Regions from separate parts of the Methylosinus sp. RM1 genome, predicted to be linked through region 2. Evidence: riboswitches for the same ligand, from Rfam matches in the RefSeq annotation. Region 2 holds a riboswitch; the other holds the start of a gene.
The links. A riboswitch is a leader RNA that binds a small molecule or an ion and turns the genes downstream of it on or off. The one in region 2 is predicted to bind cobalamin.
Positions count from the first base shown of each region.

Region 1: another riboswitch for cobalamin. It lies ahead of FMZ75_RS15280 (TonB-dependent siderophore receptor); the one in region 2 lies ahead of FMZ75_RS04415 (CbtB-domain containing protein).

Region 1 is NZ_WOVC01000024.1:9,107-17,081, forward strand. Features, by position in the region: gene FMZ75_RS15270 (hypothetical protein) at 1-425, opposite strand, end outside; gene FMZ75_RS15275 (hypothetical protein) at 489-1,052, opposite strand; gene FMZ75_RS15280 (TonB-dependent siderophore receptor) at 1,077-3,101, opposite strand; cobalamin riboswitch at 3,212-3,417, opposite strand; gene FMZ75_RS15285 (cupin domain-containing protein) at 3,555-3,986, shown strand; gene FMZ75_RS15290 (NAD-dependent succinate-semialdehyde dehydrogenase) at 3,992-5,443, opposite strand; gene FMZ75_RS15295 (extracellular solute-binding protein) at 5,754-7,643, shown strand; gene FMZ75_RS15300 (microcin C ABC transporter permease YejB) at 7,650-7,975, shown strand, end outside.
Region 2 is NZ_WOVC01000005.1:9,503-17,477, reverse strand. Features, by position in the region: gene cobN (cobaltochelatase subunit CobN) at 1-3,379, opposite strand, end outside; gene cobW (cobalamin biosynthesis protein CobW) at 3,389-4,423, opposite strand; gene FMZ75_RS04420 (CbtA family protein) at 4,420-5,127, opposite strand; gene FMZ75_RS04415 (CbtB-domain containing protein) at 5,135-5,320, opposite strand; cobalamin riboswitch at 5,351-5,544, opposite strand; gene cobO (cob(I)yrinic acid a,c-diamide adenosyltransferase) at 5,586-6,215, shown strand; gene FMZ75_RS21290 (hypothetical protein) at 6,270-6,590, opposite strand; gene FMZ75_RS04400 (Nramp family divalent metal transporter) at 6,731-7,975, opposite strand, start outside.

The sequences.
Region 1 (7,975 bases), on a different contig from region 2:
AGCGCATAATGCGAAACATCGCCACCGATGGCGCGGGTGATGGCGAAGAGCGTTCCCTCATAGACGAGAAAGCTCGCGGCGAGCGCGGCGAAAGGCGCGCCGGCGCCGATCGACATGCGCGCGGCGAAACGCGCGGTCTCGCAGCAGAGGAGCGCGATGAGTCCAAGCGCGCCGCCCCAGGCGAGCGTCTCGAAATTTAATGGATAATGCAGCATGGTGAAGCCGACGAGCTGATTGGCGAGCCAGACCGCCGCCGTCAGCGCCAGCGCATTGCGCCGCGTGCTCGTCAGCGCCGCAATGGCGGCGAAGCCCGCGAGCGGCGCCGCGCAAGCGAAAGCCAGCGAGAAGAAGGCGGCTGCGAGAATGAGCGCGCCGCTCCAGAGCAGATTGCGCTCATCGATGATGGGAAGTGAAAGCCTTGTCATGCGATGCTCCTTTTTAACGAGCCGGGCCGGACGCCCTGCTCTGCCGAAGATCAATGCCGAAGATCAACGCGCGGACCGATCGAGCGGATCAGGCTCGACGAGACCGAGCCAGCGCGCCCGCAGCGCGTCCCACAATGAAAGCCGCGACCAATCGGGCTCACGCAGGACTTTCTCCGTTTCTGGATGCAGAAACGGATTGGGCAAGAGCACGGCGAACTGCTGCTCATCCGCGCCATTGAACAATTGCAGGCTCCAGGACATTGGAACGCATGTCCCCGAGAAGCGCCGATGCAGCTCCGCGCGCGCCGTGCGCCTATGCTGCGCGAGCGCAGGCGGCGTCGGCCGGCTGCGCGGTCCTTTTGTCTCGCCGATGCAGACGTGAAAATGCGTCTGCCCGAAAGCGATGGTGAGATAGCCGTCGAGAAGACCGATATGCGTCGGCGCATGATCGACGTGAATTTCGAAGGCCGCGCCTTGAATGATCGGCCCGAACACGATCTCGCGCCAATGATTTTCGAAGAGATCGCGCAAGAGCGCTTCCAGGCTCTGCGCGTCGGTCGGCAAAGCGAAGACATCGACCGGCGTTCCATCCGACTCCATGCGCCGTTGCGGCGTCGCATCCGTCATCGGTTCATTCTCCCTGAAACCGCGTCACCAGCTGAATTTCACGCCGCAATAGAGGGAGCGGCCCGCCGTTCCGTAGTTGTAGACTTCCTCATAGCGCGCATCGTTGACGTTCTCGATCCGCGCGAACACAGACATGCGCTCGTCGATCTTGTAATCGGCGAAGAGATCGAGCTTTGCGTAAGGCGCGAGCGTCACGCGCTGCGAGAAAATATAGTCGTAATCGGGGTTCGGCCCGACGAAGGCGAGGCGCGCCTCGAGCTCCAGCCCTGCAATTCCCGTGTAGATGAGGGAGCCCGTCGCCTTGTCGCGCGGCCGCCGGAACAGGCTGCGATGCGTCGTCAGATTTTCCGCGGCGAGATGCGTGTAGCTCGCGCGCAAGCGCCATTCGCCGGGAACGACGATCGCCTCGCCGGAAAATTCGACGCCTTTCGTGCGCGCGCGGCCGACATTGTAATAGCAGCCGAAGGCCTGCGTTGCGCTGCAGCTCGGCGCGCGGCCGAATTCGATGAGGTCGCGAAAGCGGTTTTCGAACAGCGACAGAGACGCGTAGAGACGCTCGCCGAACAAGGATTGATCGACGCCGACGTCATATCCGACGCTCGTCTCCGGCGCGAGAGCCGGATCGCCATATTGGCTGAAGCGCTGATAGAGCGAGGCGACGCGCGCGCCCGTGCCGGCGCTGCCGCGCAATTTGGTTCCTGTCTCCTCGAGACGATAAGCGGCGGTCGCGCGCCATGTCGCGAATGTGCGGTTCTGATCGACAGCGTCGATACGTCCGCCATAGGAGAGATCGACGCGATCGAACATTGTGAGCTTATGCTGCGCGAAGCCGGAATGCGTCGTCTGCACCGCGTCGATCGGCGTGAATGTGGTCGGCGGAACCGGGTCCTGCGACGTGCGGACCGACTCCGTCTCATTGCGCGCGCCGAAAGTCAGCAGGCCGAAGCCGCCGAGAGTCAGATCGCCCTGATATTCGAAGCCGCGCCGCGTTCCACGATAGCCGCGCCGGCAATTATAGGCGTCGTAGCTCGCATCATAGCAGGAGCGCGCCTGCCAGACGTCGCGGTTCGTCACATTGCCGAACAGAGTGAAGCGATTGTGCAATGCGCGGTCGAACATGTCGGCGTCGACGCGCGCATACCCTTGCGCGAATGTCGCGTGCTGATGGTTCTGCGGATCATAGACGTCGATCGCCGAGAAGGAATAGGGATTGTCGAAGCGGATGGCGCTGTCATAGCCGAAGAAGCCGGCCTCGACCGCGACATCCTCATTCACGCGATAGCCGAGGCGCGCGCTGGCGCCGCCTTTTCTGGTCGGATCATTGGGCGGCAGAGGCGGCAGAGGCGTCTTGCCGTCGCCGATCGTCAGCGGCCGCGCGATGCGATAGCCATAGCGCGGATGACCGTCGATCGTCAGCGCATCGATCGCGAATGCGTACCACAAGCGACCCTCGCTTCCCGAGACGCGCGCGCGCAAATGTCCGGTTCCATAGGAGCCGCCTTCCAGGGAGAGAGACGCGCGCGGCCGCCCCTCGCCTTTGCGCGTGACGATGTGAATGACGCCGCCCATCGCGTCGGAGCCATAGAGCGCCGACTGCGGGCCGCGCAGCACCTCCACGCGCTCTATGTCCGTGGCGACGAGGCCGCCGAGATCGACGGAGCCGTCGGTCGAGGACGGATCGCCGATGCGCACGCCATCGACGAGGACGAGCGTCTGACCGGGCGTCGCACCGCGTAGAAACACGGAGGTCTGCGCGCCGGGGCCGCCGGTCTCATAGAGATCGAGGCCCGGCGCGCCGCGCAGCGCCTCGGTGAGGCCGCTCGCGCCGCGCTTCTCGATCTGCGCGGAAGGGATCACGGTGACGGCGGAGGAGGATTTGTCGACGCGCTCTTCGACGCGATCGGCGGAGACGATGGTCGCCGCGCCGATTTCGACGGCGGGAAGCGCCTCCTGTCCCGCGGCGCGAGCGGGAAGGAGAAGCACGGCGGAAAAAAGCGCAAAACGAGAAGCGGCGCCCGCGAGGGCGGCCCGATGGGACAGGGAAGACATTGCTGAGCGACTCGCAGCAGACGTGGGCCGTCACTGCGAAAGGTCGCGACCCTCTCGCGCAAAGCGAAAAGGGTCTCGGCCGCCTCGGTGCACCCCGCCCGACGCTATCGCGCGTGACCACGACTGATGGCAGGTCTCCTGGCTCGCGGGTCAGCGCCTTCGGATCGCCTTCCCGGAGCGCATGGCTCCAGTGGCTCGTTTGATCCTCGGCTCGCCGCTCACAGTTGCGGGGGCAGCCGCGGCTTCGCGCCGTCGCCGGCGTTCACCGCATTCCCTTTTGATCCCTCGAGAGGGAACCATCCCTTTCAATAGAGCCGCGCCGCGCCGCCGTGTCAAGCGCCCGCTCGCATGTTCGGAACGAAGCCGCGCGCGGCGCGTTGGGACTGCGGCGGCGGGTCTCGTCCCGGGTCTCTCGCCCAATGGAAAATTCGATTAGAATTTCGGAGAAGATCAATGAGCGCCATTCACCTCGTCGCCACCAATGACCTGCCGCGCGCCAAAGTCGGCGGCGTGGACGATCCGAGCGTGCGTTGGGCCGGCGCCTTCGCCTCCTGCGGCGAGCATGGCGCGACGCAATCCTCGACCATCGTCTATGAGATCGAGCCCGGCGGACGGCTCGGCTGGCACACGGACGCCACCGAGGAGACGCAATATATTCTCGGCGGCTCCGGCGAATTGCGCGCCGAGGGCGGCGTCACCCATCATGTGCGGCCAGGCGACGTCTTCGTCATTCCTACGCCGCTACGGCATGATCTCGTCAACACGGGCGAGGAAACGCTGCGCGCCGTCGCCTTCTTCGCGGCGCCGATGTTCACGCAGCGTTTCGACAATGTGATGATCGCGCCCGACGTGCACGTGCTGGGCACGCCGAATCGCGCGGGCTGAGCGCCTCACATATTGCCGAGACAGACATATTTGATCTCGAGATAGCTCTCTATGCCGTATTTGGAGCCCTCGCGTCCCATGCCCGACTGCTTCACGCCGCCGAAAGGCGCCGCCTCGCTCGACATGAGCGACTCATTGACGCCGACCATGCCGAACTCGAGCTGCTCTGCGACGCGGAACACGCGCGCTATGTCGCGGCTGTAGAAATAAGCGGCGAGGCCATAATGCGTCGAATTGGCGAGGCGGATCGCCTCCGCTTCATCCTCGAAAGTGGTGATCGCGGCGACGGGGCCGAAAATCTCCTCCGCGAAGATCTGCATGTCCGGCCGCGTATCGAAGAGCACGGTCGGCGCATAGAAATTGCCGCCGAGCTCATGGCGTCCGCCGCCGGTCAGCACTTTCGCGCCGCGCGCGCGGGCGTCGGCGACGAGACGCTCGACCTTCTCCACCGCCGCCTCCTCGATCAGCGGGCCGACGACGACGCCGGGCTCGACGCCGCGCCCGACCTTCAGCCTGGAGGCAGCCTCGGCGAGCTTGGCGCCGAAGGCCTCGGCGACATCCCTATGCACGAGGAAGCGATTGGCGCAGACGCAGGTCTGGCCGCTGTTGCGATATTTGGTCGCCAGCGCGCCCTTCACCGCGAGATCGACATCGGCGTCGGCGAAGACGATGAAAGGCGCGTTGCCGCCCAGCTCCATCGAGCATTTCTGCACATTCTCCGCTGCCTGACGCAGAAGAATTTTCCCCACTTCGGTCGAGCCGGTGAAGCTGATCTTGCGCACCGTCGGATTGGAGGTCAGCTCCACGCCGACGCTGGCGGGGTCGTTGGTCGTCACCACATTGAGCACGCCGTCCGGCACGCCGGCGCGCTGGGCGATCTCGGCGAGCGCTATGGCCGAGAGCGGCGTCAGCTCGGCCGGCTTCACCACCATCGTGCAGCCGGCGGCGAGCGCCGCGCCGGCCTTGCGCGCGATCATGGCGGAAGGGAAGTTCCAGGGCGTGATCGCGGCGGTGACGCCGATCGCCTGCTTGAACACGAGAATGCGCTTCTCGCGCGCCTGCTGCGGAATTACGTCGCCATAGACGCGGCGACCCTCCTCCGCGAACCAGTCGAAATAGGCCGCGGCATAGGCGATCTCGCCGCGCGCCTCGGCGATCGGCTTGCCCTGCTCTGCGGTGATGATCTGCGCGAGGCGCTCCTGATCGGCGAGCAGCAGATCATGCAGGCGTCGCAATATTTGCGCCCGCTCCTTGGCGAGCTTGCCGCGCCAGCCGGGCAAAGCGCGCTCGGCGGCCTCGATCGCGCGGCGCGTCTCGGCCGCGCCCAGGTCCGGGACCTCGGCCAATACCGCGCCCGTAGCCGGATCGCGAACGGCGAAGGTCGCGCCATTGTCAGCGGCGACGAAGGCGCCGTCGATGAAGGCCTGATGGCGGAACGGGCGGGGCTCTCTGGTCATCTCGGCTGCGCTCCCGACGCGATACGAAAGGGGCCATCGAATACGGCGCCTTGGCCAGCGGACACAACATTTAGCTTCCGCAAATCGCTCGGGGAGAGGCCCGCCCGCGGTTCCGCTGCCCGAAAAGCGGCGCTTTCCGGGCCTATCCGGCGCTCTCCCGCGGAAGGCGGAACCGCTGCCCCGGCTCGCGCGTCATATGGGAGGCGACCGCAATCTCATATGGCTTCATCCTGAAAATCCGACATAATCGCGGGATTCGCGTAAGCTGCCGCGCTCGCGCCAGTCATGACGCCCCGAAAGCGAGATCACCTTGGCTGAAACACGCAATTTTCTTCCCGTGACGCGCCGCCGGGCGCTCGCCGCCATCTCGAGCCTCGCGGGGCTGGCCCTGCCGGGATGGGCTATGCGCCCCGCCCTCGCCGAAGCAGCCCCGGGCGAGACCGAGAGCCATGGGCTCTCCATTTTCGGCGAGCTCGCCGAGCCCGCCGATTTTCCGCATTTCGCCTATGTGAACCCCAATGCGCCCAAGGGCGGAACGCTGGTGATGGAGCCGCCGCCGCCCGAGACGAGCAGCTACGATTCGCTCAACCCCTATATTTTGCGCGGCAATCCGGCTGCGGGCATCGGACTCGTCTACGATACATTGATGGCAGGCAGCCTCGACGAGCGCGACGCGCTCTACGGCCTCGTCGCCAAGCAGGTCCGCATTTCCGCCGATAAGCTCACCTACACTTTTATGCTACGCAGAGAAGCGCGCTTTCATGACGGCTCGCCGCTCACTGCCCATGACGTCGCCTTCTCTCTCGATATTTTGAAGAATGAGGGCCATCCGTCGATCTCGCAATCGCTGCGCGACCTCGTGAGCGCGACGGCGATCGCAGACGACATTCTCGTCGTGAAGCTCGCGCCGAGTCGCACGCGCGACCTGCCGATCGTGGTCGCCAGTCAGCCGATTTTCTCCAAAGCATTTTATACGAAACACAAGTTCAACGAGACGACGATGGAGCCGCCTCTCGGCTCTTCGGCCTATAAGGTCGGGCCCTTCAACCCGGGCCGTTTCATATCCTTCGAGCGCGTGCCGGACTATTGGGCGAAAGACTTGCCGGTCAATGTCGGCCAAGCCAATTTCGACGTGATCCGCTTCGACTATTACGCTGATCGCAACGTCGCCTTCGAGGCGTTCAAAGCCGGCTCCTTCACCGCGCACGAGGAGTTCACTTCCGCGATTTGGGCGACAGGCTACGACTTCCCCGCCTTTCGCGAGGGGCGCGTCAAGCGCGAGGAAATCCCCGACTACAACAATTCCAACTCTCAAGGCTGGTTTTTGAACATTCGCCGGCCGGTTTTTTCCGATCCGCGCGTGCGCAAGGCGCTCGGCTACGCTTTCGACTTCGAGTGGACCAATCACAACCTTATGTATGATTCCTACAAGCGGACGAGCTCCTATTTCGAGAATTCGGACCTCGAGGCGGTAGGTCCGCCGACGCCCGCCGAGCTCGCGTTGCTGGAGCCGTTTCGCGATCAGTTGCCGAAAGAAGTCTTCGATGCGCCCTTCCAGCCGCCCGTCTCCGATGGATCTGGTCAAGACCGCAATCTGCTTCGCAAGGCCATCGATCTGCTGACCGAGGCCGGGTGCACGCGCAGGGACGGCGTGACGCGCCTGCCGAGCGGCAAACCGATCGAAGTCGAATTTCTCTATAATTCGAGCTTCTTCGAACGTCTCACTCAGCCCTTCGTCAAAAATCTGAAGCTTATCGGCGTCAATGCGCGCATCCGGATCGTCGACTCCGCGCAATACAAGGCGCGGCTCGACGATTTCGACTACGACATCATCATGGAGCGCCCGCGCATGGGCTATTCGCCGGGCGAGGAACTGCGCGTCATGTTCGGCTCCCGAGCGGCGGGAACCAAAGGCGAGCGCAATGTGATCGGCGTCGCCGATCCGGTCGTCGACGCCCTCATCGAAAAGGCGCTGCTCGCAAACTCGCGCGCCGAGCTCGTCGCAATCTGCCGCGCTCTCGATCGTGTGCTGATCGCGGGCTATTATTGGATTCCGCATTATTACAAGCCGACGCATTGGATCGCCCATTGGGATGTGTTCGGCCGCCCGGAGCGCTACCCACGCTTCGACCCGGGCATAGCCGCGACATGGTGGTGGGACGACGCCAAAGCGCGCAAGATCAACTACACGGGGCGTTGAACGAATATGGCCGCCTATATTCTGCGACGCCTTTTGCTGATGATCCCGACGATCCTCGGCATCATGCTCATCTCCTTCGCCATTGTGCAATTCGCGCCGGGCGGCCCTGTCGAGCGCGTCATCGCGCAGCTGCAGGGCTATGACATGGGCGCGACCTCGCGCTTTTCCGGCGGCGGCGGCGATGTCGGCCGCGGCGGCGCGGCGACGCCGGGCGCCGGCGCGGAAGGCGCCTCCAAATATCGCGGCGCGCAGGGGCTCGATCCCAAATTCATCGCCGAGCTGGAAAAGCAGTTCGGCTTCGACAAGCCGGCCTGGGAACGCTTCCTGCTGAT
Region 2 (7,975 bases):
GCGTGCGCCACAAGCCGCGCGCTATGGCGCGCTGGAACATGTCGCGAATGGCTGCCGCCGCGCGCGGATTGGCGGCGAGCAGAAAATCGCGAACATTCGGCGTGCCGAGCGTCGAATCGAAGACGAGATCCCATTGCGCGTCGCGCACATGCGGCGTCGTCGCGGCGAAGGCGAAGAGATTGTCGAGCGTCTCGGCAATTTCCGCCGCGCCGCGATGGCCATGGCGCATCTGCCCCGCGAGCCAGCGCGGATTGGCGGCGCGGCCGCGAATGACGCGCGCGATCTCTTGCTCGAGCGAGCGCAGCTTCAATGCTACGGGGCGCGTCGCGTCGATATGGGTGATCTGCGCGGAGCCGCCGAGCGCGGCGTTGGCCGCGGAAAAACCGCCTTCGAATTCCGCGAAGGCGGCGCCGGTGAGCACATCCGTCTCCGCCATATCCTGCACATGCAGCAGAGCATCGGCGAGGCCGACGCGCTCGCCGAAAGCCTCGCGCGCCGGCGCGCTCTCGCCATTGCGCGAGACCGCATGGCCGCCGGCCGCGAGAAAGGCCCGGCCCAATTCGTCGCGCGTGTCGCCGCGGGCGATGGCCTCCGACAGGCCGAGGCCATAGCTTCCCTGCGCGGCGCCGAAGACGCGCTCGAGCGCTCGGCCGGCGCGGCGGGCGGCGGCGAGCGGATTGGACTCGTCCTCTTCATCGAGCGCCGCCACAGCTGCGACAGCGTCATGGTAGAGCGCGATGAGGCCGGGGAACATATCGCGAAAGAGCCCCGATATATGCAGCGTGACGTCGACGCGCGGAAAATCGCGGCTCGCGAGCGGCAATATCTCGAAGCCGCATACGCGCGCGCTGGCGTTGTCCCAGAGCGGCGTGACGCCCATCAGCGCCAGCGCTTGCGCGAAATCCTCGCCGCCGGTGCGGATGGTCGCGCTGCCCCAGAGATCGAGCACGATATTGCGCGGCCATTCGCCATGCTCTTGCGCATGACGCATCATCACCTCGCGCGCCGCGCGGGCGCCGATATCATGCGCGGTGCGCGTCGGAACATGGCGCGGATCGATGCAGAAGAGATTGCGGCCTGTGGGCAGAACATCGGCGCGTCCGCGCGAGGGGGCGCCGGCCGGGCCGGGCTCGACGAAACGGCCTGCGAGCGCGCGCAGCAAGCCGCTCGCTTCGGCCGCGCCGCAAGGGCCATCGCCGAATATGTGCAGCCCGTCGCCGATGCGCATTTCCTTCACATCGCAGAGCCAGGCGTCGAGCCGCGCCAATGCCTCCGCGCGATCCGTGTCGCGCGTGACGCCGCAGTCCTGCGCGAGGCCGCTGCGTTCGGCGACGTCGAGAATCGTTTCCGCCACCAGCTCGGCGCGGCGCGGATCGAGAGTCGCGGCGCTCGCATATTCGTCGAGCAGGCTCTCTATCTCCTCCGCCTCGGCGGCGAGTCCCGCTTCGACTAGCGACGGCGTCATATGGCCGACCGTCACCGCGCCGGCGCGGCGCTTGGCTTGCGCCGCCTCGCCCGGATCATTGACGATGAAAGGATAGACGAGCGGCGTGGCGCCGAGCAGAAGCTGCGGCGCGCAAGACGGGCCGAGCATCGCCGATTTGCCGGGCAGCCATTCCAGCGTGCCATGCGTGCCGAGATGAATCAGCGCGTCTATGCGTCGAGTGTGGCGGAGCCACAGATAGAAAGCGATATAGGCATGGCGCGGCGCGAGCTCGGCGTCGTGATAGGTCTCGCGACGTTCGGCTCTGCTTCCGCGATCCGGCTGCAATGCGACGACGAGCTTGCCGGTCTCTATGCAGGAAAAGCGAAAGGCGCCGTTCACGAGCGCCGGATCTTCTTCTGGCGCGCCCCAGGCGGCGAGGACTTGCCGCGTGAAGTCGTCCGGCAGCGTGGCGAAGAGGCGATGATATTTGGCGAGCGGCAGCTCGGCGCAATGCCCGGCTTCCTCGAGCGCGCGCATGACGAGATCGGGAGCTGTCGTCTCTCCGCCGTCATGATCGAGAGATCCGATTTCGTAACCGGCGTCGCGCAGCAGATCGCAAATGGCGATCACGCTTTGCGGCGTGTCGAGGCCGATCGCATAGCCGCCGCGTCCCCGTCGGGCCGGATAATCGGAGAGCACCAGCGCGAGATTTTTCTCGCTATGCCCGAGGCGGCGCAGGCGCGCCCAATTTTGGGCGAGCGCCGCGACGTGATCTATGCGCGACGGCTCGGGCGAATGGCGGATTTCCGCGAATTCGCTCGCTGCGCGTTCGCGCGTTTGCGCCTTGAAGGAGACGGCGCCGGCGAAGATGCGGCCGTCCACCTCGGGCAGCACGACATTCATCGCGAGATCGGCGCCATTGGCGCCGCGCTTGGAGTTCTCCCAGGCTTCGCGCGTCGAAGTGGCGAGCGCGATTTGGAGAACAGGCGCGTCGGCGCGATCGAGCACCGAGCCGCCTTCCGTGCGCGCGGAGAAGGCGGTGGCGTTGAGAATCACATCGGGACGGAATTCTGCGATCGTCTGCGCGAGCAGCGTCTCGCAGGCGGCGTCCTTGAGGCTGGCGACGAAATAGGCTTCGACGCAGAAGCCGCGGTCATGCAGCGTATCGGCGAGCGCGACGATCGGTGCGAAATCGCCGGCGAGCCAGGCGGAGCGATAGAAGGTGACGAGCGCGCGCGGCGCCGACGCCGCCTGTGCGCCGCTCGATTGGCCGGAGGCTCCCTCATCCTGAGGAGCCCGCGCAGCGGGCGTCTCGATGGACGGGAGAGCCGTCCTCTTCGTGCTTCGAGACGGCGGCTGCGCCGCCTCCTCAGCATGAGGGGGAGGGTTGGCGCCGAGGGCGGTGCGGCAGGCTTGTTCGCAGCGGCCGGCGAGCGGCGCGGGCGCGCTCTCGCTCCAGGGCGTGGGCGTTCCTGCGAGAGTCGCGGCGTAGCCGAGGAAGGAACGTAGATTGTCCGGGCCGCCGTCGCGGAAGAAGGACCAGATGCGCGTGAGCGCGTCGGAAGAAAGCGTGGAGGCGCGCTCCAGTCTTTCATCGCTGTGCATGTCGCCCGGAACGATCGCCAGCGCGAAGCCGCGCATTTTCGCTGCGGTCGCGAGCTCGTCGACGCCATAGGCCCAATAATCCTTGCCGCCGAGCAGGCGGACGACCACGAGCCGCGCATGACGCGCGACCTTGTCGATATAGAGATCGACCGAATAGGGGTGCTTCAGCCTGGCGAGCGAGGCGCAGCGCAAGGAGGGAAGCGCGGCGTTCTGCTCATGCAGCTCGGCGAGGAGGGAAAGCTCGGCGTCGGAGAAGGAGAGGAAGACGATCTCGGCGGGAGTCTGCCCGAGGTCGACCGCCGCCTCATTATCGTCGAGGCCATGGAGATCGCGCGCGAGCAGATGCATGGCGCGTCCTCAGCTCGTCAGCATGGCCGTCACGCCCGCGCGATCGAGACCCTTTTCGCCGATGACGACGAGGCGGCTCGCGCGATTCTCATCGGCGCGCCAGGGGCGGTCGAACTGATGACGAAAGCGCGCGCCGACGCCCTGCACCAATAGGCGCATCGGCTTGCCGGCGATCTCGACGAAGCCTTTCATGCGCAAAACATCATGCGCCTCGGCGACGCGAGCCAAGCGCTCGATCAGCTCGGCCGGGTCGCGCGCGGCGGCGATCTCGACGATGAAGCTCTCGAAATCGTCGTGATCGTGGTCCTCTTCCGTATCATGATGAGAGGGGCGATTGGCGAGATCGTCCTCCGCCGCCGCGCCGAGACCGAGCAGAATGGCAGGATCGAGCCTGCCCTCGCTGGCGCGCAGCAGCTTTACCGCGCGGGGCGCAGTGGCGCGGATTTGCTCCGTGACTTGCGCTTCCTCTTCCGCGCTCAGCTGATCGGTCTTGTTGAGCACGATGAGATCGGCGCAGAGAAGCTGATCCTCGAAGACTTCCTCGAGCGGATTGTCGTGGTCGATCGCGAGGGTTTCGGCGCGCTCTTTCGCGATGGCGTCGAGATCGTCGGCGAAGCGGCCCGCCGCCACCGCCGGGCCGTCCACCACGGCGATGACGCCGTCGACGGTGAGATGCGGGCGGATCGTCGGCCATTCGAAGGCTTTGACCAGAGGCTTGGGCAGAGCGAGGCCGGAGGTCTCGATGATGATGTGCTCCGGCCGGTTCGGATGCGCGAGCAGCGCCTCGATCGCCGGCGCGAAATCATCGGCGACCGTGCAGCAGAGGCATCCATTGGCCAGCTCGACGATATTCTCCTCGGGGCAATTCTCCACGCCGCAGGCGCGAAGAACGTCGCCGTCCACGCCGACATCGCCGAACTCGTTGATGATGAGCGCGAGGCGGCGTCCGCGCGCCGTCTCGAGGATATGGCGAATCAGCGTCGTCTTGCCGGCGCCGAGAAAGCCGGTGACGATGGTCGCGGGGATTTTGGCGAAGCTGCTCACGCCGCCGCCTCCGCGCCCGCCTTTGTCGGGAGACGACGCCAGACGAAGCCGACCGCCGCGCCGACCAGAATCCAGGTGATCGCGTGAATGGCGAGAGAAGCGGCGGCGAAACGCGCGGCCAGCTCGGCCGGCGCGGTGCTCTCGGGCGCCGGCGGCTGCGGCGCGCCGATGAAATGCGGCGCGATAATGAGCGCGACGCCCAGTGCTTTGATGAGCGGACGCTCGACGCGCAGCACGGCGAAAAGGCCGGCGCCGGTCGCGGCCGCGGTGCCGATCCACCAGAATTGGCGCGCGGCGAGATCGCCGGCGGCGCTGCCCGGCAGTTCCGGCGCGAGGCCGAGACTGGTGGCGAGGCCGGTGGAGGCGAAGGCGCAGGCGCCCCAGAGTGCGGCGCGCTTGGGTTCGATCGTCTCGCCGGAGAGCAGCATCAGCGCGAGCAGCACGAAAGCGTAGCCGACCGCGGTGACGCTCGTCGCGACGCTGGTCGCGGCGGTGCGCTGGAGGCCCGGTGTGGGCTCCCAAGTGGGCTCGGCGGCGTGCTCGTGCTGATGCGCCTCGCCTCCCGCATGGGCCTGCTCGGCCGCGGTCTCATAGACCTCGGCGGCGAGGATCAGCGGAGTCGTGGTGACATTCTGCAGGGCCGCGACCGCGAGCCCCGCGAGAAGGCCGGCCAAAAGGCCGACCGCGAGGAGTCGCTGGATCACCGCTGCGTCAGTGGCAGGGGAAGCCGAGCGAATGGCGCGAATCATGCGCGGCGTTATGCGCGACGCTCGCATAGGAGAAGCCGGCGAGATAGACGAGCCCGGCGCCGAGCGTGAAGACGATGAGCGCGGCGCGCAGCATCTCGAGGCGGCTGGCGGAGAGAATCGCGGCGGCGGAAAGGGTCTTCGTGGTCATGTTCTGCTCCTCGCCGCCCCACCGGCGGCATTCGTGGTTTCGCTGGACGGCAGGTCTCCTGGCTCGCGGGTCGCTGCGCTCGCCGCCTTCCCGGGCTTTCACCCAGTGGCCTCACGGGCTCGCGCTCGCCGCTCACAGTTGCGGGGGCAGCCGCGGATCGGAGCGAGCCCCTACCGCATTCCCTCTTCGCCTCCTTGCGGAGGACCGTCGCGAACAGTCATATGACGGAGAGAAGGAGCCGTCAAACGGCGAGGAGGCGCTGATCATGTCGGAAGTCGCGGAAGAAGACGCCGCCCGCCGCCATCGCGAGAAGATGGAGAAGCGCAAGGCTGTGCAGGACGCCGAGGTCGCCGGCAAGAGCATCGCCGAGAAGGGCCTGCTGATGGTCCACACCGGCCCCGGCAAGGGTAAGTCGACCGCGGCCTTCGGCCTCGCGCTGCGGGCGATGGGGCATGGGCTGAAGGTGGGCGTCGTGCAATTCGGCAAGGGCGCCTGGGACACCGGCGAGCGGCGAATCCTCGAGAAGCTCGGCGCAGAGGAGGAGCTGCTCTGCTGGCGCACGCTCGGCGAGGGCTTCACCTGGGAGACGCAGGACCGCGTCCGCGACGAGGCTGCGGCCCGCCGCGCCTGGGACGCCGCGAAGGAGATGATGGCCGATGCGTCGATAAGACTGCTAGTGCTCGACGAATTGTCGATCGCGCTGCGCTATGAGCATCTGCCGCTGGCGGAGGTGGTCGAGGCGCTAACGGCCCGGCGCGGCGATCTGCATGTCGTCGTCACCGGCCGAAACGCCAAGCCCGAACTGATCGCCATCGCCGATCTCGTCACCGAGATGACGCTGGTGAAGCATCATTTCCAGGCCGGGGTGAAGGCGCAGAAGGGCGTCGAGTTCTGAGAGCGGCGTCCCGGCCGGCCGAGGCCTCGCCGGGAGCCGATCGACGAGCCGCGATCAGCAGACCCAGTGACGGCGGCCGTTCCACCAGCGCCAGCAGGCGTTGGGGGCGACGCGCGGCCCCGCGTAATAGCGTGGTCCCGCATAATAGGACCGTCCATAATAACCCCCGCCATAACCGCCGCCCCATCCGGCGTGGCGCCCGGCGTGATGGCCGTGATGGCCGTGATGATGATGGCGGCCGTGATGATGATGATGGTGGCGGTGGTGGTGGCCGTGATGGTGATGGCCGTGATGATGGTGGCCGCGGGCGGAGGCTGCGCCGGGCAGCATCAGCGCGCCGATCAGAGCCGCTGCATAAACCATATGTCGAATCATGCCGTTCTTTCCTTGCTTTGATCGAGGAGGCTCTCGGCGCCGCCTCGGCTGGGAAAGAACGTCGCGCGCAAAGGGATTGTTCCGGCGCGCGCATGGTAAACGCCGCCTTGCCGGACCGCATGGTCAAGGGAGGGTTAAGATCAGCCGAGGATCGCGTCGAGGATGAGCTTGCCGTTGAGCGCGATAATGGCCAGCGCGATGACGGCCGCGACGGCGGTGGTCGCCCGCGGCGCCGTGAGTTCGCCCATGAATTTGCGCGAGGCGGTGAACCAGACCAGGGGCACGACGGCGAAAGGCAGAGTGAAGCTCAGCACCACCTGGCTCAGCACCAGCAGCCGTCCGGTCGCCGCTTCCCCGGCGATCAGCGTGACGGCGACGGCCGGGACGATGGCGATGAGCCGCGTGATCAGGCGCCGCAGCGCCGGCCTCATGCGCAGCTCGAGGAAGCCCTCCATCACGATCTGCCCGGCGAGTGTCGCCGTCACCGTGGAGTTGAGGCCGCAGGCGATGAGCGCGATGGCGAAGAGCTTGGCGGCGATCGGCGCGCCGAGCAGCGGGGCGATCAGCGTATAGGCCTGGCCGAGCTCGGCGACCTCGGTATGGCCGGAGGCGTGGAACACCGCCGCCGCCAGCATCAGAATCGAGCCATTGATGACGAGCGCGAAGAGCAGCGCCAGCGAGCTGTCGAAAATGGCGAAGTCGATCGCTTCGCGCCGTTCGGCCGGGCCGGAGCCGACGTCGCGCGTCTGCACGATATAAGAGTGGAGGAAGAGATTGTGCGGCATCACAGTCGCGCCGAGAATGCCGAGGCCGATATAGAGCATTTCGGGATTTTCGATCAGCGCCCGGGTGGGGACGAGGCCGGCGGCGACCGCGCCGAGATCGGGCCGCGCCAGCAGCAGCTGGCCGCCGAAGGCGAGCGCGATGATCCCCAGCATGGCGACGACGAAAAGCTCGATCTTGCGAAAGCCTAGGCGCTCGAAGGCGAGCACGAGGAAAGTATCGAGCAGAGTGACGACGACGCCGAAAGCGAGCGGCAGGCCGAACAGCAATTGCAAGCCGATCGCCGTGCCGATGACCTCGGCGAGATCGGTCGCCAATATGCCCGCCTCGGCCAGGAGCCAGAGCCCCATCGAGGCCATGCGCGGAAAACGGCGGCGGCAGGCGCTGGCGAGATCGAGCCCTGTGGCGAGGCCGAGCCGCGCCGTCAGCGATTGCAGCACGATCGCCATCAAGCTGGACAGGACGGCGACGAAGAGCAGAGCCGTGCCGAATTTGGAGCCGCCGGCGAGGGCGGTCGCCCAATTGCCGGGGTCCATATAGCCGGTGGCGACGAGATAGCCCGGGCCGAGGAAGATGAAGAGGCGGCGAAAGCCGACGGTCTC